Regions from separate parts of the Oricola indica genome, predicted to be linked through region 1. Evidence: predicted binding sites of a transcription regulator. Region 1 holds the regulator's gene; each other region holds the start of a gene.
The links. Region 1 encodes LexA, which represses DNA repair genes until DNA is damaged. Its sites were predicted from a motif close to TGTTCNNNNTGTGTTCNG; they were not measured.

Region 1 (5,609 bases):
AGGGCTCGTCCGACTGACGTCGCCCTCCGGCCCTTTCCATCCTGGTGGCTACGATTTCGGTTTCCATGCCTTTTACGACGGCCTCGGCGCCAACGGCTTCTTTCTCGGCCATCCTGATCCGATTGAAATACCGGCGCAATCATGGGGCATGAAAAGCCTCGCAACGGCTGTCGAGCGTGCGCGCCTTGCGATCAGCCGGGAGATCCAGCGATCCGCACCGGGACGGGAAGGCGCCGTCGCCGCGGCTCTTGTGACGGGAAACAAGTCCGGTATTCCGGAAAGCGTGACCGAAGCGCTCCGCGTCTCCGGGCTGGCTCACATCCTGTCGATTTCCGGCCTCCACATGGCGCTTGTCGCGGCAACGGTGATGGCGACGCTGCGGCTCGGGTTCGCCTTCGCTCCCGAGTGGTCGGCACGCCGCCCCGTGAAGAAATATGCGGCAGCCGGTGCGCTTGCCGCTACGGGGTTCTACCTGTTCCTCGCAGGCGCCGGCGTCGCCACCCAACGCTCTTTCGCAATGCTCGCCATCATGCTGTTGGCGCTGACATTCGACCGGAACGCCGTGACCATGCGCAATCTGGCACTGGCGGGCCTGCTTGTCATGGCAATCGCACCGCATGAGGTGACGGGTCCCGGGTTCCAGATGTCGTTTGCCGCAACCGCAGCGCTGATTGCTGTCTATGGCGGCTGGCAGGATTGGACCAACAGGCGCGAGAGGCGGCAAACGGAACGAACGGAGAGGGGACCGTTCATCGCCGGTCTTGTCACCCTGTCGCGCTATGCGTTCGGAATAGCCGTGACATCGCTGGTCGCCGGGGCCGCGACTGGACTGTTCGCATCCTATCATTTCGGGCGGGTCGCGCCCTATGGCTTGCTCGCAAATCTGGCCGCCATGCCCGTCGTGACAATCCTGGTCATGCCGCTTGCGGTCGCCGCCATGGTCGTCATGCCGTTCGGCCTGCATGTCTACCTCTTCAAGGCGATGGCATGGGCGGTGGGGCTGGTAATCGCCATCGCCGAACGTGTCGCGGCTATGCATCCGCCGCTTGCGACCGGACAGATGCCGGCCGCGGCGCTTGGACTGCTGTCATTGGGACTTGTGATACTGTGCCTGCTGACGACCCGCCTGCGATGGCTGTCGCTGCCGTTCTTCGGGGCAGGGTTCATCGTCTGGTCCGCTACGTCGCCTCCGGTCGCTGTCATGTCCGAAGACGGTCGCCAGTTTGCGTTGATCCAGGCGCAGGCAGATGCCGTCCGCCTGCATACCAATCGGGAACGTCCGAACGCTTTCACGATGGAGTTGTGGCAGCAGGCCTATCGGGCGACCGATTTCATCAAACCCGACGAGTCTGCGGTCATGACATGCGATAAGACGATCTGCAGCGCACAGGCCGGCAATGCGCGTGCGCCCGCGCGAATTGGCTATGTATCGGCGGCCTTCGAAGACTTGAGGATGTCCGGTTCGAGCCTCGAAACGCTATGCCGCGAATACGATCTGGTGATCTTCGCCAAGGCGCCGTCGCCAAAAACCTGCGCCGACGGCACGCCCGTTCTTTCCGCGCAAACGCTGGCCTTGAATGGAACGGCTGAAATCCGTCTCGCGCCCGGTGGCCAAGTCAAGATCACGCATGCGCTTCCAGGACCCGTCAGGCCATGGCTGGATCACCGCCGCTATTCGCGTGCCGCACGCGACCTTGCCGATCGGCGATAGCGTCAGTAGCGGCGAATGAGACCGACGAGCCGACCCTGCACGCGAACGCGGTCGGGTCCGAAGATACGGGTCTCGTAGGCCGGATTCGCCGCTTCGAGCGCGATCGAGGCGCCCTTGCGGCGGAAACGTTTCAGCGTCGCTTCCTCGTCGTCCACGAGTGCCACGATTATGTCGCCCGCATTGGCGGTATCGCTCTTCTTGATGATCGCCGTATCGCCGCTGAAGATACCGGCCTCGATCATCGAATCGCCCTCGACCTCAAGCGCGTAATGCTCGCCTGCGCCAATCATGTCCGGCGGAAGCGAAATCGAGCGCGTCTGGTGTTCGATGGCGGAAATCGGCACGCCGGCCGCGATCTTGCCCATGACGGGGATCGGGATCGGGCCGTCCGCATCATTTGCTTTGACGGGTCGCGGAGCCGGCTTCGGTTCCGGCGCTGGTCTCCCAAGACTTCCCTGGATGACACTGGGCGAAAAACCACGCCGTTGACCCGCGCCGGGCGTCAGGCTGTCGGGCAGCCGGATTACCTCCAGAGCACGAGCGCGATTCGGAAGCCTGCGAATAAACCCGCGCTCTTCCAGCGCGGTGATCAGGCGGTGAATTCCGGACTTCGAGGCGAGGTTCAGCGCTTCCTTCATTTCGTCGAAGGATGGCGGCACGCCGGACTCCTTCAGACGCTCATTGATGAACATCAGGAGATCGAGTTGTTTGCGTGTCAGCATCGCGCCCTCGCAGAATCAAATATAAACAAACACAGAACGGACATTATCTGTTCCATATGTGTTCTGCAAGCGTTTAACAATCGTTTAAGCGCCGGGCTATTTAAGCTCCAATATTTCCACCGTGTCGCCAATGGCCGCCGAAGCCGCGTGCGGCGGTCGTATGATCAGCGCGTCGGAGCGCGCAAAAGTGCTGATCATCGAGGAATCCTGAACGGGGAAGGGGGTGACGTGGAGTTCACCTGATTCGGCGCGGTATGTCGCCGCGCGCACATAATCCTCGCGGCGGTCGTTCTCGCGCATCGGCGCATCGAGAACCGCCGGCACGCGCCGTTGCGCGAAATTCCGCCCTCCGAGCTTTTCGAGAAGCGGCCGGAGAAACAGGATGGCGCAGACCATTGCCGAGACAGGATTGCCCGGCAGGCCGAGAATGCGCATGTCACCGAGACGGCCGAACATCAGCGGCTTGCCCGGGCGCATGGCGATCCGCCAGAAGTCGAGTTCCATCCCGCGTGCGACGAATACCTTCTGGACGAGGTCATGATCGCCGACAGATGCGCCGCCAAGGGTCACCAGTATATCGAGCTCATCGGCGACCGCGCGGTCCAGCCTGTCGGCAAGATCCGCTTCCCGATCCGCGACGATGCCGAGATCGATGGCATCGCCGCCGGCTTCGCGCGCAAGCGCCGCGACGCCGTATGAGTTCGATGCGATGATCTGGCCCGGACCGGGCACTGAGCCGGGCAGCAGCAATTCATCGCCGGTCGCGAGAATGCCAACGCGCGGTTTTCGAATGACAGGCAATTCAGGATGATTGGCCGCCGCCGCGAGGCAAAGCGCCCCGGTATCGATCATCTTTCCGGCCGGAAGCACGGATTGCCCCTGCTTGAAGTCGAGGCCGGCGGCGCGAATATGGCGTCCTGCCGGTTCGCTCTGGTTCGAGCGGATACGGCCATCGGCGAGAACGGTCGCGTTTTCCTGCAACATCACCGTGTCGGCGCCGCCGGGCACGACGCTTCCGGTGAAGATCCGCACGGTCTGGCCCGCACCGACCTTGCCTTCAAAGGGATGACCTGCAGCCGCTTCGCCGATCAGGTCGAGATCGGCAGGTGAATTCGCGATATCGGAAGCGCGCACCGCATAGCCATCCATGGCGGAAACGGCCTGCGGCGGCTGGGTGCGACGCGCCGTGATGTCGGCCGCAAGAACGCGCCCGTGGGCGTCGTTCAGCGCGACAGTCTCGCTACCGAGCGGCGCGGCATCCGCCAGCAGCCGTTCACGAGCCTCCGCGACGGGAATCAAGGGTCCACTCAAGGTGCGCTCCGGGTCCATTCGCCCGACTTGCCCCCGGTCTTGGAGACCAGCCGGACAGGTCCGATCTCCATGCCCTTGTCGATGGCTTTCGCCATGTCGTAGATCGTCAGGCAGGCGACGGAGACCGCGGTCAGTGCTTCCATCTCGACGCCGGTCTTGCCGGTCAGCCGCGCCAGCGCCTCGACGCGAAATCCGGGCAGGGCGGGGTCCGGTTCTATCTCGACCGAAACCTTGGACAGCATGAGGGGGTGGCAAAGCGGGATGAGTTCATGCGTCTTCTTGGCCGCCATGATCCCCGCGATCCGCGCCACCGAGACGACATCGCCCTTCTTGGCGTTGCCCGAAAGAATCGCATCCAGTGTCTCGGCGGTCATGCTGACATGGCCTTCGGCGACGGCTTCGCGCACCGTGTCGTCCTTGCTGGCGACATCGACCATGTTGGCCGCACCGTCAGCGCCCAGATGAGTCAGCGAGCCGGCTTCCCTTTCGGCCATCTCAGGCTGATTTCCGTTTAGCGCAGGCTTCGCCGGTCAGCAGGAGCCGTGTCGCGGCGGTGACGTCGTCCTGGCGCATGAGGCTTTCGCCGACCAGGAAGGCCGAGATGCCTGATCGCTCAAGGCGCAGGCAATCCTCATGCGTGACAATGCCGCTTTCGCCGACGAGCAGCCTGTCCCCGGTGACCATGGAGGCGAGCCGCTCGCTGTTCGCCAGATCGACTTCAAAGGTCCGCAGATTGCGGTTGTTGACGCCGAGCAGCTTCGAGGAAAGCTTCAATGCCCGTTCCGTTTCGGCCTCGTCATGGACTTCGATGAGTGCATCCATGCCGAGTTCGAAAGCGGTATCCTCGAGTGCGCGCGCTTCGTCGTCGGAGAGCGAGGCCATGATGATGAGGATCGCGTCGGCGCCCCAACTCCTCGCCTCATAGACCTGATATGGCTCGAACATGAAGTCCTTGCGAAGGGCCGGGAGCGAACACGCGTCACGCGCGGCCGTCAGATATTCCGGCGCGCCCCGGAAAGAGGGGGTGTCCGTCAGAACCGAGAGGCACGCCGCGCCGCCATGCTCGTAAGCCGTCGCCAATGCGGGCGGGTCGAAGTCGGGACGGATCAGCCCTTTCGAAGGGCTCGCCTTCTTGATCTCGGCAATCAGGCCGAATTCGCCGGCGGCCTTGCGGGCTTGAAGGGCAGCGAGGAACCCGCGAGGCGGCGCGATGTCCGCCAGGCGCGACTTGACCTCGTTCAACGGGCAGGCCGCTTTCGCCGCAGCGATTTCCTCGCGCTTATAGGCTTCGATTTTCTGCAGGATATCAGACACTTGTTCTACTGTCCTAAACCGTTTCGCCACGGGAGATCGCAGCCGCGCGTTCCATCACGGAGTGCGCCTTTCCGCTGTCGATCGACTCTGCCGCCTTCAACAGGCCGTCGGCAAGATCGGTGGCAAGATCGGCGACCACGAGGCCGGCGGCGGCGTTGAGGCAGGCGATGTCCCGATAGGCATTTTTCTCGCCTTCCAGAACGGCGCGCAAGGCCGCCGCATTGTGCTTCGGATCTCCGCCCTTCAGATCGTCGATCGAAACACGCGGCAGGCCCAGTTCCTCCGGCGTCAGCGCAAAGGTCGATATGGCGCCATCCTTCAATTCCGAGACTTTTGTGGTGCCGGCAGTTGTCAGCTCGTCGAGCCCGTCACCGTGAACCACCCAGACATGGCTGGATCCAAGCGCCTTGAGGACTTCCGCCAGCGGTTCGACCCATTGCGGCGCGAAGACGCCCACCACCTGCCGTTCGACACCGGCCGGATTGGAGAGCGGCCCAAGCAGGTTGAAAATGGTGCGCGTCCCAAGCTCCACGCGGCTCGGCCCGACATGA
Region 2 (5,609 bases), 2.4 Mb from region 1:
TTCGATGGTGGCGAGGTCGGGCGAGAGCCGGTCGGCCCAGTCGCCGCTCTGGTCAGTGCGGTCCATGGTGTTTTCTGCATCGTTTTCGCGCCCTCTATATCGCGTCTTTGCGGCCCGCGCGAGGGGGCGGGAAATGGCGCATATTTAGAGGAATAGTTTCAAAATTATATAGTTGACGTACCAGAATAAATTCCTAGGGTGATTTGTGCGTGACAGGCCGGGAACAATCGATCTATTGGCGCGCTATTTAAGCGACCAGTACGATGTAATTTTTGAGAGCGCGCAGGAGGCTGCGCGGGAGATTTTAGTTATCGTTCAAGAGTCATGTCAGGAAAGTAGCGATATAAGTGATCGCCAAACGAATGAATCTCGCGGGAAAGATCGTGAAAGCGGCTGCTGAAGAACTCAATCTCCGGTGAGCAATACGCGTAGCTCGGCTTGTCTTTAGGAGGGTATTTTTTAGGCATATGATGCGGAACGAGGGAGCAGCATAAGTTCTGGAATTATCGGGGCGTATGCCGGGTTTTCTAAGATATTCTCTCCCACGATATGCTGGTCCTCACCGATCCTTCGCGCTTCGAAGCGATGTGAATCGTTCTCGAAGCCGTTGAACTTATTGGCGTCCTCGTCGGACAAGAGGATGAAAAGCCCCTTTAAAGGTGACCACATGACAGAAACTCCAAAAGACAAAGACCAAGAAAAGGGCGACGAGGTATTGCGTCGCCTGCTCAAAACCCCTCCCGATCCGAAGACCGGGAAGGACGAGAAACAAGAGAAGCCCGGTAAGGACCGGGAAAGCGCTGACCGTTAAGCTGCCTTACGGCGTTCGTTGGCTTCGAACGTTGTCTTGAAGGCAGGCCCGTCAACAAGGAGCTTTGTCCATGCTGCATTGTCCACCTCTGCCACGATTAGAAGATCATTGTTGCTCAGGATACGCTGGACATATTCCCGCAACAGAACTGAGGTTGACGGACCAGCGACATACCAGACCGTTTCAAGAATGCGGGCACGCACGAAGCTTGGCCCCAACGCCTGCAAATGATCATCCATCTGCTTATGTGTCGGGCGAGGCCCGTTCAGGTCATACGAGATAAGAAAGTTCGCCATCGAAGGCTCCTGTTTTTGACCACAGGTTGATTGACCGGATCGATGGCTTGAGTAGAGTGGGTTTCCATATTCGATGCCGGCCCCTGTGGTTGGTTTCTGGAACGGCGGTGCGTGCTCTGGGGAGAGAATCACCGCCGTTTTCTATTGGGGCATGACTTGGGCAGCGGGAACAAGGCGCGAACAGCCTGATTCTCGCAATTCACAGGGCCTTTTTCTTCCGCTTGCGAAGCAGTCGGCGTGCTTTCTGCTTAAGCGTGACCGGACTTCGTTAGTCCTTCGGTAGGTCAGGCGCTTGCCGCGAGCGGCTTCAAGCAGTTGTTCTGCTCGTTCCGTGTTCGAAACCTTCAAGGCGGCGCGGCGATTATAACGGAAGTCGAACTCTACAAAGTAGCGGTGCAGGTGCGCTCCGCCGCAATGCTGGTAAACACAGATCATGCCGCGCTTAAATACGGAGAACGCATTTTCGATAGTGTTGGTGTGAATCACCTTGTCGCCTTCATATCGGACGTACTCGTTGGCCGAATGCTTCACACACAGTCTTGTGCGCGCCGTACTCCTTACCGCCCCACTCAACGAGGGCAACGACAGAGCGCTTCATGGGCTTCTTGCGCTTGAGGTAGGGGCGTCCCTTGCGGTGCGGAGAAACATAGCCATCCTCGCGGCGACCGAAATATGTTTCGTCGGCTTCAATTGTCTGGCCTTCACCGCCCATCGGGCCGGAAGTGGACACGTCCTCTTTCATTGCCTCGCGGATGCGATGCGCCATGAACCACGCGGTCTTGTAGGTCACTCCAAGCATGCGGTGCAGTTGGTGAGCCGACATACCTTTCTTGGATGACGCAAGAAGATGCGTTGCCAGCACCCACTTGTTGAGCGGGATTTTGGAGCGTTCAAACACGGTGCCGACAGTCACGGAGAACGGCTTGCGGCATTCATTGCACTTGTAGACGCCGGGGCGCGTGGACTTGCCCTCCAGCTTCTTGATGCGGGCAGGATCGATATTGCCGCAATGCGGGCAGATCGGGCCATGCGGCCAGTGAATGGCTTCAAGGTGCTCGCGGGCCTTGTCGGCGTCTGTGTAGATCTCGTTGGTGATGTCGAACATGACCGTATCTCCTTGATTCTCATATGTGGAATCTGGCGTGGTACGTTAAGTATATAATTGGGAATAAATTCTTTCCCCCATCCATCTTGACTCTTTGGCGGTTTGTCGGATTCAATAGGAACATAACAAGAACATAGCCGCGAATGCGTGAATGAACACGCTGCGGCCGGATTTTAAAACAGGAACACGGGACGAACGCCATGGCGTCAGCACAACGCGCCGCGGCGCGGGCGACGCTTTTGTCCCTGCGCCGGCAGATTGCCAGCATTGAGAAGGCTCCGCCGGCCCTCGCCGAAGGGGGCCAGGGCTGGTCCGGCGGCCCGGAAGCCGGGCGGGACACGGTCCTGGCCACCGGCGTCGCGGACTTCGACCGGGAACTGAATGGCGGCATCGCGCTGGCCGGACTGACCGAGATTCACGCCCGCGCGGCGCGTGATGCGGGAACGGCCTCCGGCTTCGTCGCCGCGCTGCTGTCGCTGGCGGCCGCGCCGGGCTTCCTGTCGGGGCTTCCCGTCCTGTGGATCGGCGCGCGCGGCGCTTTTGCCGAGGCCGGGCTGCCGCACGGGCGCGGGCTTTGCGCTCTGGGTCTCGCGCCGGAGCGACTCCTGCTGGTCGAGCCGAAACGGCTTTGCGATGCGCTGTGGGTCGCCGAGGAAGCGGCGCGCACGCGCGGCCTCGCCGCAACGGTGCTCGACATGCGCGGCGCGGCGCCGGGCTTTGGCCTGCGCGAGACGCAGCGCCTGCATCGGCGCGGCCAGGCTTCCGGGCGGCCGGTCCTGCTGCTGCGCCAGTCGGCGGAGGCCGACGCGACCGCCGCTCCGCTCCGCCTCGTCCTCGCGCCGGCTCCGTCCGCGCCGGCGATGGTGCTGGCAGGCACGCCGCATGCCCGCGCCGTGCCGGGCGGTATCGGCCCGCCGGGATTCGCCGTGACGATCGAGAAGAACAAGGCCGGTCCCGCCGGGCGGACCCATCTGCTGCACTGGAACAGCCATGAACGCATATTCTTTACCGAACGGGACGAACGCCGCCGCGACCGCCGTGACGCCGCCGCCGGCGAGCGCGGCACGCTCGTCGCATTCCCCGGTGCGGCGCATCCTGGCGCTGACCTTTCCGCATCTTTCGACCGACCGCATCGCGCGGGGCCGCCACGGCAGGACATGGCGGCAGACGGGAGCTGAAGCGCCGCCGCTCGTCACCGCGCACAAGGAGAAGAACGCCATGCGCATCGCCGGCCTCGACGCGGCGGCGGAGGCGCGGGGCCTTCGGCGCGGTCAGGGGTTGGCCGATGCGCGCGCCGCCCATCCCGATCTCGACATCGTGCCCGCCGACGCGGAGGCCGACCGCCGCCTGCTGACCGCGCTGGCCGACTGGTGCGACCGCTACACGCCGCTGGTGGCGCTCGACGCGCCGGACGGGCTGTTTCTCGACATCACCGGCTGCGCGCATCTGTTCGGCGGCGAGCAGGGGCTTCTGGCCGATCTGCTTGCGCGGTTGTTCGAGCAGGGGTTCACGGCGTGTGCCTCGGTCGCCGCGACGCCGGGGGCCGCCTGGGCGGCGGCACGGTTTGCCGACGGGCCGCTGATCGTCGAACCGGGCGCGGAGGCGCCCGTGCTCGGCCCTTTTCCGCTTGCCGCGCTCAGGCTTGACGGCGAGACGCTGGCCGGTCTCGCCAAGGTCGGTCTGAAGACCGTCCGCCAGCTCGCCGAAGCGCCGCGCGCGCCGCTGGCCCGCCGTTTCGGGCGGCAGTGCCTGCTCCGGCTCGACCAGGCGCTCGGCGCTGTCGAGGAGGCGATCTCGCCGCGCCTTCCGGTGCCGGCGCTTTCGGCGGAGCGCCGGCTTGCCGAGCCGGTCGGTCGTATCGAGGATGTCGAGCAATTGCTGCTGGCGCTGGCGATCCGGCTGCAGGGCGGGCTGGAACGTCGCGGCGCGGGCGCGCGGGCGCTGGAATATGCGCTGTTTCGCGTCGACGGCGTCGTCTACCGGCTTTGCGTCGGCGCGTCGCGCCCGGTGCGCGATCCCGAAACCGTCGTCAAGTTGTTCCGCGAACGGCTGGCGAGCGTCGGCGACGAACTGGATGCCGGTTTCGGCTTCGACGTGGTCCGGCTGTCCGTGCTGGCGGACGGCGCGATGGATGACGGGCAGGGCGACTTTTCCGACGGGACGGATGGTGGCGATCCCGATCTCGCCATCCTGCTCGATCGCATCGCCGCGCGGCTCGGCGCCAATGCGCCGGTGGATGCGCGGCATCCGGTTTCACGCCTGCAGGCGGTCGAAAGTCACGAGCCGGAGCGCGCCGAAGAGTTGCGGCCTGCTCCGCAAGATACATCTCCTTTGCCGGCAAATAAAATGTCTGTGCCACCCGCGGTGCCGCGTCCCGCGAGGCTTCTCGCACGGCCGGAACCGGTCGAGGTGGTGGCCGGCGTGCCGGAAGGTCCGCCACAGCACTTCCGCTGGCGCCGCGCGCATTACCGTGTGACCAGGGCGGAAGGGCCGGAGCGGATCGCTGGAGAGTGGTGGGGCCACGAGGCGTCCGAAGACCTGCATCCCGCGCCCCGCGACTATTACCGCGTCGAGGATGAGGACGGGCGGCGCTACTGGCTGTTTCGCCGCGGGCTTTACGGTGCGGCGGGCGGTGGTGTCGCGCCGGAGTGGTTCCTGCACGGGATGTTCGCATGACGGAGGATGAGCCGGCCTATGCGGAACTCGCCGCCGCATCGAATTTCTCCTTCCTGCGCGGCGCGTCGCATCCCGAGGAACTGGCGGTCACGGCAAAGCGGCTGGGGCTTGCCGGGTTGGGGCTCGCCGATCGCAATACGGTTTCCGGTACGGTGCGCGCGCATATGGCGGCCAAGGAGGCGGGGCTTTCCTACCGGCCCGGCGCGCGGCTGGTCTTTTGCGACGGCACGCCGGATGTGCTCGCCTATCCCGTCGACCGGCGCGGATGGGGGAATTTGTGCCGGCTTTTGACTGCCGGCAATCTGCGCGGAGAGAAGGGCGCGCCGTTGCTCGAGCGCGGCGACCTGCTCGAATGGGGCGAGCGGCTGGCGCTTGCCGTCCTGCCGCGCCCGGAGGCGCTGGACGAGGCCTGTCTCGCCTTCCTGAACGCGTTGCGATCCGGCTTCGGCCGGGCGGTGCGGCTGGCGCTGACCCCCGGCTATGACGGGCGCGACCGGGCGACGCTCGAGGCGAGCCGCGCTCTCGCCGCCGCATCGCGCGTTTCGCTGATGGCGGTTGGCGACGTCATCTATCACGATCCGCAGCGCCGCGTTCTCGGCGACGTGCTGACAGCGATCCGCGAGCACAGTCCGCTCGGCGAGGCCGGCTATCGTCTTTCGGCCAACGGCGAGCGCTATCTGAAGCCGGCAAAGGAAATGGCGCGGCTCTTCCGCTCCGAACC
Region 3 (5,609 bases), 130 kb from region 1:
CGAGCCGAAGCGTGGCGGTGAGGCCGGAATCGCGGGACCAGAAGGCCGGAAATGCGTCCTGGCCATAGGCGATGACGGGCACGCCGCGCGTTTCCAGCACCTCGAGCGTTTTCGGCAAATCGAGAATGGCTTTCGCGCCCGCGCAGACGACCGTGACCGGCGTGCGCGCCAGTTCGTCGAGATCGGCAGAGATGTCGAAACTCGTCTCCGCGCCGCGGTGGACGCCGCCAATGCCGCCGGTGGCGAAGACCGCGATGCCCGCCGTGTGCGCGGCCATCATCGTGGCGGCGACGGTGGTTCCGCCGGTCAGCCCGCGCGCCATGGCGAAGGCGAGGTCGGCGCGCGATAGTTTCAGCGGATCCTTCGCCCGGGCGAGCGCCTCGGCCTGCTCTTCGGTGAGCCCGACATGGAGCACGCCGCCGATCACCGCGATCGTCGCCGGGACCGCGCCGTTGTCGCGGATCAGCGTTTCGACCGAACGGGCCATGGCGAGATTGTCCGGATAGGGCATGCCATGCGTGATGATGGTCGATTCCAGCGCGACGACCGGCTGCCCGGTTTCGAGCGCCTGTGCGACCTCTTGCGACGGGATGATGGGGATCACGCGTTTGCTTCCTTTTCCAGTGTTTCGAGTTCGCGGACAGTGGTGGCCGCGCGGATGGCGTCGAATTCCGCGCCCGTGAGAGTCGGTGCGATCGGACCTTCGACGCGAAGGGTCAGTTGCGCCGCGGCCACGCCGGACCGGACGGCATCCGCAAGGCCGGTATTGTTGTCTTTCGAAAGCGCCGCCAGCGTGGCGCCGGCCAATGCATCTCCAGCGCCGGTCACGTCGGCGACCTTCGCGGCGGAGGGCGGAATGACAGCCTGGCAGGCTTCGCCATCCAGCACGAGCACCGCGTGCGACCCGTCGGTGATCACCGCGCGGGAAAAACCGAGCGCTGCGAGACCGTCGAGACACTGCCTCGCGTCATCGCGGCCGGTGAGGGCCTTTGCCTCGCGCCTGTTCATGAAGACCGTGTGGATGCGTGACGCAATCGCGGTGAGCCGGGGGGCTTTTGCGGGCGAGATCGCGATTGCGAAAATCGGACCGGCCGCGCGCTCCGCCACCGCCCGCAGCGCGGTTTCGGGAAGATTGGCATCGACGAGGTTTGCACATGCGTTCGAGAGTGCTTCGCGCAATGCCTTGCGGCGCAATTGCCGGGGAAGGGCGGTTTCATAGATCGCCATGTCGGCCAGTCCGGCGATCTGCTCGCCGTCGCCGGAAAGGATCGCGGTGTAGCTCGCGGTGCGGCGATCGAGGAAGACGGCCGACAGGTCGGCGATCCCGGCGTTTTCGATCGTCTCGGCGAGAATCGCACCATCGTGGTCGCCGCCGCGCGCCGAGATCAGTGCTGCCGGCCCCGTGCCGCGCAGCACGGCGTTGCGAAGCGCGTTCAGCGCCCCGCCGCCGACCGAGGTGACGAGGCGGCCGGGATTGGACGCGCCGGCATGAAAGACGCCGCTCACATGGCCGATTCGGTCCATATGCGCGCCGCCGACGCCGAGAAGCGCCCATCCTTTGCGATCGTCTTCGCCGTTCACAGCTCGTCCGTCTCCGAAAACACTGGTCAATGAATGAAGAATCAGGTCAGCGTCAATCGCACGCCGCCCGCATTGGACGCGTCTACGACCGGCATCTGGAACGGGTGCAGGGGGAACGTAAACAAAACAAAATCCGTTTATCTAATTATATCAATAAGATATACGATTTGCAAAAACGGAACAAATCACGTACAAACAAACTTGAGATTTTACAGTCTGCGCGGTTGCGGCGATAACCCAAGGGTGAGAAACATGGCTCAGAACAGTTTGCGTCTGGTTGAGGACAAACAGGTGGACAAGTCGAAAGCATTGGATGCGGCGCTCTCGCAGATCGAGAGGACCTTCGGCAAGGGGTCCATCATGCGGCTGGGCGCCAATGAACAGGTCGTCGAGATCGAAACGGTTTCGACCGGCTCGCTCGGCCTCGATATCGCGCTGGGGATCGGCGGGCTTCCCAAGGGACGCATCATCGAGATCTACGGTCCGGAAAGCTCGGGCAAGACGACGCTGGCGCTTCAGGTCGTCGCCGAAGCGCAGAAGAGTGGCGGCATCTGCGCCTTCGTCGATGCCGAGCACGCACTCGACCCGGTCTATGCGCGCAAGCTTGGCGTCGCGCTGGAAGATCTGTTGATCTCGCAGCCGGACACCGGCGAGCAGGCGCTCGAGATCGCCGACACGCTGGTGCGCTCCGGCGCCTGTGACGTGCTGGTGATCGACTCGGTCGCGGCACTGACGCCGCGCGCCGAGATCGAGGGCGAGATGGGCGATTCGCTGCCGGGCCTTCAGGCAAGGCTGATGAGCCAGGCGCTGCGCAAGCTCACCGCGTCGATCTCGCGCTCCAACACGATGGTGATCTTCATCAACCAGATCCGCATGAAGATCGGCGTGATGTTCGGCTCGCCTGAGACGACGACCGGCGGCAATGCGCTCAAATTCTATGCCTCGGTCCGCCTCGACATCCGCCGGATCGGCGCGGTCAAGGATCGCGACGAGGTGGTCGGTAACCAGACCCGCGTCAAGGTCGTGAAGAACAAGATGGCGCCGCCCTTCAAGCAGGTCGAATTCGACATCATGTATGGCGAGGGCGTTTCGAAGACCGGCGAACTGATCGATCTCGGCGTGAAGGCGGGTATCGTCGAGAAGTCGGGCGCATGGTTCTCCTATGACAGCCAGCGGCTCGGGCAGGGGCGCGAGAACTCCAAGCAGTTCCTGCGTGAGAACCCGATGATCGCCGACGAGATCGAACTCGCGTTGCGTCAGAATGCCGGCCTGATCGCCGAGAAGTTTCTCGAAGGCGGTCCCGGGGAGGACGACACCGTCGCCGAAGGGTAACGCGGCGGCCGGGATAGCTCCGGCCCGCGACCGAAAGACATGGGCAAGGCCCGGTGTGCTTCTGGCGCTCCGGGCCTTTCGCTTGATTGATCCGGCCGCCTGACCGATATGCTGGACAGAGCCGGGTCCGATTGAGTAAGGCAATGGCCTTTCCGGAGCTTTCCCGCGCTCCTTGCAGGCAGGATTTCATGAGCAGCGTCAACGACATTCGAAAGACATTTCTCGACTATTTCGCGCAGAACGAACATGAGGTCGTCGCGTCGAGCCCGCTGGTTCCGCACAACGACCCGACGCTGATGTTCGTCAATGCCGGGATGGTGCAGTTCAAGAACGTCTTCACCGGTCTGGAAAAGCGGCCCTATTCGCGCGCCGTAACGTCGCAGAAATGCGTGCGCGCCGGCGGCAAGCACAACGACCTCGACAATGTCGGCTACACCGCGCGTCACCACACCTTCTTCGAGATGCTGGGCAATTTCTCTTTCGGTGACTATTTCAAGGAACGCGCGATCGAGCTTGCCTGGAACCTGATCACCAAGGAATACGGCATTCCCGCCGACAAGCTGCTCGTCACGGTCTACCACACGGATGACGACGCGTTCTCGCTCTGGAAGAAGATCGCCGGCCTGCCGGACGAAAAGATCATCCGCATTCCGACCCATGACAATTTCTGGGCCATGGGCGACACAGGTCCGTGCGGGCCGTGCTCGGAGATCTTCTACGATCACGGCGAGGGCATCCCGGGCGGCCCGCCCGGAAGCCCGGATGAGGATGGCGACCGGTTCATCGAGATCTGGAACCTCGTCTTCATGCAATACGAGCAGATGACCGTCGATGAGCGCGTCGACCTGCCGCGTCCGTCCATCGACACCGGCATGGGTCTCGAGCGCATCGCTGCGGTGCTGCAGGGCGAACACGACAATTACGATATCGATCTGTTCCGCCATCTGATCGCGACGTCGGAGGAACTGACAAAAACGGCGGCAGAAGGTGCAAACCGCGCGAGCCACCGCGTGATCGCCGACCATCTGCGCGCATCCAGCTTCCTGATCGCGGACGGCGTGTTGCCCTCCAATGAGGGACGCGGCTATGTGCTGCGCCGCATCATGCGCCGCGCCATGCGCCACGCCGAACTGCTGGGCGTCAAGGAGCCGCTGATGCACCGGTTGGTGCCGGCGCTGGTCCATGAGATGGGCCAGGCTTATCCGGAACTGGTGCGTGCGCAACCGCTCGTCGAGGAAACGCTCCTGCTAGAGGAAACCCGCTTCCGTCGCACGCTCGATCGTGGCCTGTCCCTGCTCAACGAAGCCAGCGCCGGATTGGCCGAAGGCGACGCGCTCGACGGCGAGACCGCTTTCAAGCTCTACGATACTTATGGGTTCCCGCTCGACCTGACACAGGATGCTCTGCGTCAGCGCGGCGTCTCGGTCGACATGGAGACGTTCAACGCCGCCATGGAAAGGCAGCGCGCCGAGGCGCGCGCCAACTGGCACGGCTCCGGTGACCAGGCGACGGAATCCGTATGGTTTTCGCTGCGCGAGAAATATGGCGCGACGGAATTCCTCGGCTACGAGGCGGAGAAGGCGGAAGGCGTCGTCTATGCGCTGGTGCGCGACGGTGAGGAACTCGCCGAGGCGAATACCGGCGACGAGGTCGCGATCATCGTCAACCAGACCCCGTTCTACGGCGAATCCGGCGGCCAGCAGGGTGACCGCGGCACGATCCGGACCGACGGCGTGACAGTGACTGTGACGGAAACGCAGAAGAAGGCCGACGGTCTTTTCGTGCATTTCGGAACGGTGACGGAAGGCACGCTGAAACCTGGAGACGAGGTCGAGCTGGAAATCGATCACGATCGGCGCACGCGTCTGCGGTCCAACCACTCGGCCACGCACCTCATTCATGAGGCGCTGCGCGAGGTGCTCGGCACCCATGTGGCGCAGAAGGGCTCGCTTGTGGCGGCCGACCGCCTGCGCTTCGACTTCTCCCATCCCAAGCCGATGACGGCGGACGAACTGGAGGAGGTTGCCGATATCGCCAACGAGATCATCCTTCAGAATGCGCCGGTGCGCACGCGGCTGATGGCGCTGGAAGATGCGCGCGAGACGGGCGCCATGGCGCTGTTCGGCGAGAAATATGCCGACGAGGTCCGCGTCGTCTCGATGGGCACCGCGGAGCGCGGGGAGAAGAAGGGCAAGACCTACTCCATCGAACTGTGCGGCGGCACCCATGTCCGCAACACCGGCGAGATCGGCCTGACCCATGTCATCGCCGAAACCGCCGTGGCATCGGGCGTGCGCCGTATCGAGGCGCTGACGGGCGATGCGGCGCGCGATTATCTGGCCGAACAGGACGAGCGCGTGCGTGCGGTCGCGGCGGTGCTCAAGACCAATCCGGACGATATCCTGCCGCGCATCGAAGCGCTGGTCGAGGAACGCCGCAAGCTTGAGCGCGAACTGACCGAAGCCAAAAAGGCGCTGGCGCTTGCCGGTCCGGCGGGCGGAGCCGGTGAAGGCCCCGAAGAGGTCGCCGGAACGAAATTTGTCGGCCGTGTCGTCAAAGGCGTTTCGCCGAAGGACCTGAAGCCGATGGCCGACGAGGCCAAACAGTCGCTCGGCAGCGGTGTCGTCGTGTTCGCGGCGTCCTCGGAGGACGGCAAGGGCAGCGTCGTGGTTGCCGTCACGGGCGACCTGACGGAC
Region 4 (5,609 bases), 1.6 Mb from region 1:
GCCGATGACGGCGGGAATGGCCGCGACGAGACCGAGAGCAGTGGCCAGAAGCGCTTCCGCGATGCCCGGCGCCACGACCGCGAGATTGGTCGATTCAGAGCCGGCGATCGCCTGGAAGGAGGTCATGATACCCACGACCGTGCCGAACAGGCCGATGAACGGCGCGGCCGAACCTACGGAGGCAAGAAAGCCGAGACGGCCTTCAATGGCTTCCATTTCTCGCGCCAGGGCGACATCCATCGCGCGATCGATCCGGGTCTGCAGGCTGATCGGGGACTTCGCCCCCCGCTCGAAGCTCTTCTTCCATTCCCGCATCGCCGCCACGAAGAGCGCGCCCATGCCGCTTGCCTTCTTCTCAGCCAGCGCGCGATACAGTTCCTCCAGGGACTGGCCGGACCAGAACGTATCCTCGAACCTGTTGAACGCCCTGCGCATGCGGCCATAAGCCAGCGTCTTGTCGATCATGACCGCCCACGACCAGACGGAGGCTGCGAGAAGCCCTATCATGACCAGCTTGACGACGAAGCCCGCCTGCATGAAGAGCGCCCAGAGCGACAATTCGGCTCCCGGCGCGGCCATCCCGATTTGTTCCATATCCTGTTACCCCGAGTTCCGGAATTGAGGTTGAAGTCTGCGGCCGGCCCGCGTGCCGGACACGGCGTATCCGCATCCTGGTAGGCCGCTCAGGCTCTCGACGACAATTTGGGTTAAACAAAGGCGTCGCGGAGGCCGTTTTCGAACCTGCCCATTCATGAATCGTTATCGTTAACGGCTCGTTAGTGAAACCGGGCCAATTGCGTTCATTTCATGACATTTCGCCGGAATCGGCGGCATTTGCGTCCCCGGGCGAGAACAGCGCGACCCATTCCCGCGGAAAACGTCGCGGCTTTCCTTCGGCATTGATCAGCGCCGCTTCGACCTTCGCGGCGATCAGCAGCGCGCCGTCGCGACGGATTTCCTGCGCCATCCGGATGCGCGCCTTGCCCAATTCGGCCACCGTGGTGGAAACGGTCAGGATATCGTCGATGCGCGCGGCCGCGCGGAAATCGATCTCCATGCGCCGAACCACCCAGAAGATAGTCTCCCCTGTCTGACCGGCCTGCAACTCAGTGTGATGCACGCCGAGAAGGCGAAGGAAGTCGGAGCGTCCGCGTTCCAGGAATTCAAGGTAGCGCGCGTGATAGACCGCGCCGGAGAAATCCGTGTCGGCGTAATAGACCCGGGCCTGCAATTCATGACCCGCCTCGGTGAGCCGGCCCGACAATGCCGTCATCTCGTCTTTCATAATCTGCACTTGTCCCGTCGCGCCCGGTCTCTCGACGATTTCCGTCGAAGGCGCAACCCCGGCTTCAGGCCGCAAGCGCCATGTCGATCTCCGCGCGGCAATGGATTTCAGTGGTCGAAAAGACGGGCGTCGCGAGGTCTTCAGCGCCGATCAGCATCGGGATTTCCGTACAGCCGAGGATCTACCCTGCGATCCTTTCGCGGTCGAAACCTAGCTCAGCCCGCCGATCAATCCGATCTTCTTCAAGCCTCAGTCTTCCTCGCCAAACAGGTTCGACTGCATGGCGGCGAGGTCCTTCGGCGCGTCCATGCCGAGATGCTTCCAAGCATTCGCGGTCAGAAGACGGCCGCGCGGCGTGCGCTGAATGAAGCCCTGCTGGATCAGGAACGGCTCGATGATGTCTTCGATCGCGTCGCGGGGCTCCGACAACGCCGCGGAAATCGTTTCGATACCGACCGGGCCACCGCCGAAGTTCCTGGCGATCATCGTCAAGTAGCGCCGGTCAAGCATGTCGAGCCCGATCGCGTCGACATCGAGCCGGGTCAACGCCTCGTCGGCGATCTCGCGTGTGACCTCGCTGGCCTTCGCCACATCGGCAAAATCGCGCACCCGGCGCAAAAGCCGCCCCGCGATGCGTGGCGTGCCGCGGGCGCGTTTTGCGACCTCCCGCGCACCGTCGTCGCTCACGGCAAGACCCATGATCCGGGCGCCGCGCCGCACGATCGTCTCCAGTTCATCGGTTGTGTAGAAATCGAGCCGCACCGGAATGCCGAACCTGTCGCGCAACGGCGTCGTCAGCAGTCCCAGCCGCGTGGTCGCCGCGACCAGCGTGAATTTCGCGAGATCGATCTTGACCGATCGCGCAGCCGGCCCCTCGCCGATGATCAGGTCGAGCTGGAAATCCTCCATCGCCGGATAGAGGATCTCCTCGACGGCCGGGTTGAGACGGTGAATCTCGTCGATAAACAGAACATCGCGCTCCTCCAGATTTGTGAGCAGCGCCGCGAGGTCTCCCGCCTTGGCGATGACAGGCCCGGAAGTGGCGCGGAAATTGACGCCGAGTTCCTTCGCCATGATCTGCGCCAACGTGGTCTTGCCAAGACCGGGCGGACCGACGAACAGCACATGGTCAAGCGCTTCGCCGCGCCCGCGTGCGGCCTCGATGAAAACTTTCAGATTGGCGCGCGCCGCCTTCTGGCCGGTGAAATCGTCCAGCGTCTGCGGTCGAAGCGCAACATCGACGTCCTCGCCGCGCTTTTCCGGCGATATGAGGCGGGATTGGTCATTCATGAGGTGTCAATCGCACCCGCAACCGGTCGAGGCAAGACGGGATCACTTCGACAACTCCTTGAGACCGAGCCTGATCAGCTTCGCGCTGTCGGCACCGTCTCCCGCTTCTTTCATCGCCACGGCGACGGCATTCGCGGCCTGGTCGCGGCTGTAACCGAGATTGGAGAGAGCCGAAACGGCGTCGGAGACCGGCCCGCTCGCAACCCCCTCGCCCAGCTCCTGTTTCAGCCCGATCGTGCCGGAGGCGTCCCCGGCGAATGCCGGTGCCTTGTTCTTGAGTTCCGAGACGATGCGCTGCGCCACCTTCGGCCCGATCCCGGGCGCGCGCGCCACCATCGCCTTGTCCTGCAATGCGATCGCATTGGCGAGATCGGAGGGAGACAGCGTCGAGAGAACGGCGAGTGCCACCTTCGCGCCAACGCCCTGCACGCTTTGCAGGAGCCGGAACCACTCGCGTTCCAGATGCGTCGCGAAGCCATAGAGCCTAATCATGTCCTCGCGAACATAGGTCTCGATATGAAGCACCGCCGCCTCGCCCTCGCGCAGTCCCGAGAGCGTGCGCATCGGGCAAAAGGCGACGTAGCCCACACCGTGCACGTCGATGATCGCGTGATCCTCGCCGACCTCGTCGACAGTGCCCTTGAGTTTCCCGATCATGCGGTCGCGAGCCTCGCCTGATGAACCGCGCTCATGCGGTGATGCGAATGGCAGATGGCGATGGCGAGCGCGTCCGCCGCGTCATCCGTGTCGAACGTCGCCTTCGGCATCAGAACCTTGACCATCATGCTGATCTGCTTCTTGTCGCCATGGCCTACTCCGATCACCGCCTTCTTGACGGCATTCGGCGCATATTCCGCCACCACAAGGCCGGCGCGTGCCGGCACCAGCATGGCGATTCCACGCGCCTGTCCGAGTTTCAGTGTAGCGGCAGCATCCTTGTTGACGAAGGTCTGCTCGACCGCCGCCTCTTCCGGCGCATGCGCGTGCAGGATATCGGCAAGCCCATCATGCAACTGGCAAAGCCTGGACGCCAGATCCGCCTTGTCGTTGGAACGGATCGTGCCCGAAGCAACGAAACGCAAGCTGTTGCCGAGGCTCTCGACGATGCCCCAACCTGTCCGGCGCAAGCCCGGATCGATCCCGATTATGCGAATCGCCTGTCCCATATCCATCTCCGCGGTCACGTTAGCCTGTGCCACGGCTTATGTGAACAAAAAGAAAACAAAACACACATCTTGCCCTTGGTCTTCCGGCATGCGAGAGGTCTCGCGTCTCTTCTCTCCGGGAAATTCTCCGTGACCGTTCTGGGCATACCGCTCGACGCGAGCTTCTTCGTGCTGATGGCCGCTGTCGCTGTCGCGGGTATCGTGCGCGGATTTTCCGGCTTCGGCACAGGCATGATCGTCGGCCCTGTCGGCGCGATGACCTTCGGTCCGAAAGTCGCCATCGTCATCCTGCTGGTCATCGACTCGCTGCCGATGATCCCGCTGATCGTCGGCGCCGTGAAGAAGGTGAAACTGCGCGAGCTGGCGCCCGTCGCCGTCGGCTACGCGCTGCTCATGCCGCTTGGCATCTGGTTCCTGAAAACCGGCGATACGGACACGCTGCGCTGGTTCATGTCGGCAGTGATCTTCGTCGCCGTCGCGCTTCTCTGGTCTGGCTGGTACTATCACGGCCCGCGAAACGTGCCGGTCCGGCTCGCCGTCGGCGGCATTTCGGGCTTTCTCGGCAGCGCGGCGGCGATCGCCGGCCCGCCGGTCATTCTCTACTGGATGGCGCTGAGAACCGGCGCCGGCTTCGTACGTGCCAACCTGATCATCTTTTTCGCGATCACGTCGGTCATTTCGGCGACCGGCCTGTTCCTCGCCGATCTCGTGACGAGGCAGGCCGTCACCCAGGGCGCACTTTACGCCCCGGTCTATCTCGCCGGCCTGATGATCGGTGCGCGCCTGTTCGGCTTTTCCAGCGAGGCGACCTACAAGCGCATCGCGCTGACGATCGTCGCCGCCGCCGCCATCCTGACGCTGCCCGCCCTCGACGGTCTGCGCCCCTGACCCGAATACACCCGGTGACCGCTCACGAGCGGCCGGACGATTAGGCGGAGAGCTTTTCCATCACGTCTTCGGCGATATCCTCGTTGGAATAGACATTCTGCACGTCATCATCCTCGTCGAGTGCGTCGAGCAGCTTCATCAAGGTCGAAGCCTTGTCCTCGTCGATGGGTGTGCGGTTCTGCGGCTTCCAGATGACATTGACGGATTCAGCCTCGCCGAGCGCTTCTTCCAGTGCCGAAGACACCGAGCCGATATCCTCGAAGGCGCAGGTAATCGTGTGGCCGTCCTCGTCGGTTTCGACATCTTCGGCGCCGGCTTCGATGGCCGCTTCCATGATCGCGTCCGCATCGCCGGCATCTGGCTTGTAGACAATTTCGCCGACCCGGTCGAACATGAAGGAGACCGAACCGGTTTCACCCAGCGAACCGCCATTCTTCGAGAAACAGGCGCGGATATTGGACGCGGAGCGGTTGAGATTGTCGGTCAGGGCCTCGACGATGACCGCGACGCCGCCCGGACCGTAGCCCTCATAGCGCATCTCCTTGTAGTCCTCGCCGTCGCCGCCCGAGCCCTTGTTGATGGCGCGCTGGATGTTGTCCTTCGGCATCGACTGGCCCTTGGCGTTCTGGACAGCAAGTCGAAGCCGCGGGTTCATGTCCGGATCGGTCGTTCCGCCACCCATCTTCACCGCAACGGTGATTTCCTTAGAGAGACGCGAAAACAGTTTCGAACGGGCAGCGTCGGCACGCCCCTTGCGATGCATGATGTTCTTGAATTTCGAATGACCGGCCATGGTCTCCCCTGTGGTCTCAAAGCTTTGGAAATTGCGCGGCTTATATGAAAGTTCGGGCGCATCGTCCAGCGGGATGAAATCCCAATGTCACCAGCCGGATAATCTCACCGTGGCAAAATGGCGGTAAAAGTTGACAATTTTTATCATGATATTTAGGAAAGCCGTTATCCAGCCAGTTCGCGCCCCC

Region 2: a site for LexA is predicted at 2,329-2,346, ahead of ACQK2M_RS03305 (ImuA family protein). Genes of this name have one in related genera too.
Region 3: a site for LexA is predicted at 1,758-1,775, ahead of recA (recombinase RecA). Genes of this name have one in related genera too.
Region 4: a site for LexA is predicted at 3,782-3,799, ahead of ruvC (crossover junction endodeoxyribonuclease RuvC). Genes of this name have one in related genera too.

The regions. Positions count from the first base shown of each region.
Region 1 covers NZ_OZ245747.1:3,040,042-3,045,650, reverse strand. Annotated here, with positions in the region: gene ACQK2M_RS15240 (ComEC/Rec2 family competence protein) at 1-1,711, shown strand, start outside; gene lexA (transcriptional repressor LexA) at 1,714-2,433, opposite strand; gene glp (gephyrin-like molybdotransferase Glp) at 2,530-3,744, opposite strand; gene moaC (cyclic pyranopterin monophosphate synthase MoaC) at 3,741-4,238, opposite strand; gene trpC (indole-3-glycerol phosphate synthase TrpC) at 4,240-5,058, opposite strand; gene trpD (anthranilate phosphoribosyltransferase) at 5,072-5,609, opposite strand, start outside.
Region 2 covers NZ_OZ245747.1:623,222-628,830, forward strand. Annotated here, with positions in the region: gene ACQK2M_RS03285 (metallopeptidase family protein) at 1-66, opposite strand, end outside; gene ACQK2M_RS03290 (hypothetical protein) at 641-811, shown strand; gene ACQK2M_RS03295 (hypothetical protein) at 808-1,107, opposite strand; partial or broken gene ACQK2M_RS03300 (IS1595 family transposase) at 1,375-2,212, opposite strand; gene ACQK2M_RS03305 (ImuA family protein) at 2,413-3,390, shown strand; gene ACQK2M_RS03310 (DNA polymerase Y family protein) at 3,296-4,888, shown strand; gene ACQK2M_RS03315 (error-prone DNA polymerase) at 4,885-5,609, shown strand, end outside.
Region 3 covers NZ_OZ245747.1:3,168,120-3,173,728, reverse strand. Annotated here, with positions in the region: gene ACQK2M_RS15930 (pseudouridine-5'-phosphate glycosidase) at 1-604, opposite strand, end outside; gene ACQK2M_RS15925 (carbohydrate kinase family protein) at 601-1,581, opposite strand; gene recA (recombinase RecA) at 1,834-2,913, shown strand; gene alaS (alanine--tRNA ligase) at 3,102-5,609, shown strand, end outside.
Region 4 covers NZ_OZ245747.1:1,407,941-1,413,549, reverse strand. Annotated here, with positions in the region: gene tolQ (protein TolQ) at 1-594, opposite strand, end outside; gene ybgC (tol-pal system-associated acyl-CoA thioesterase) at 806-1,285, opposite strand; gene ruvB (Holliday junction branch migration DNA helicase RuvB) at 1,535-2,575, opposite strand; gene ruvA (Holliday junction branch migration protein RuvA) at 2,618-3,232, opposite strand; gene ruvC (crossover junction endodeoxyribonuclease RuvC) at 3,229-3,741, opposite strand; gene ACQK2M_RS07170 (TSUP family transporter) at 3,871-4,629, shown strand; gene ACQK2M_RS07165 (YebC/PmpR family DNA-binding transcriptional regulator) at 4,670-5,422, opposite strand.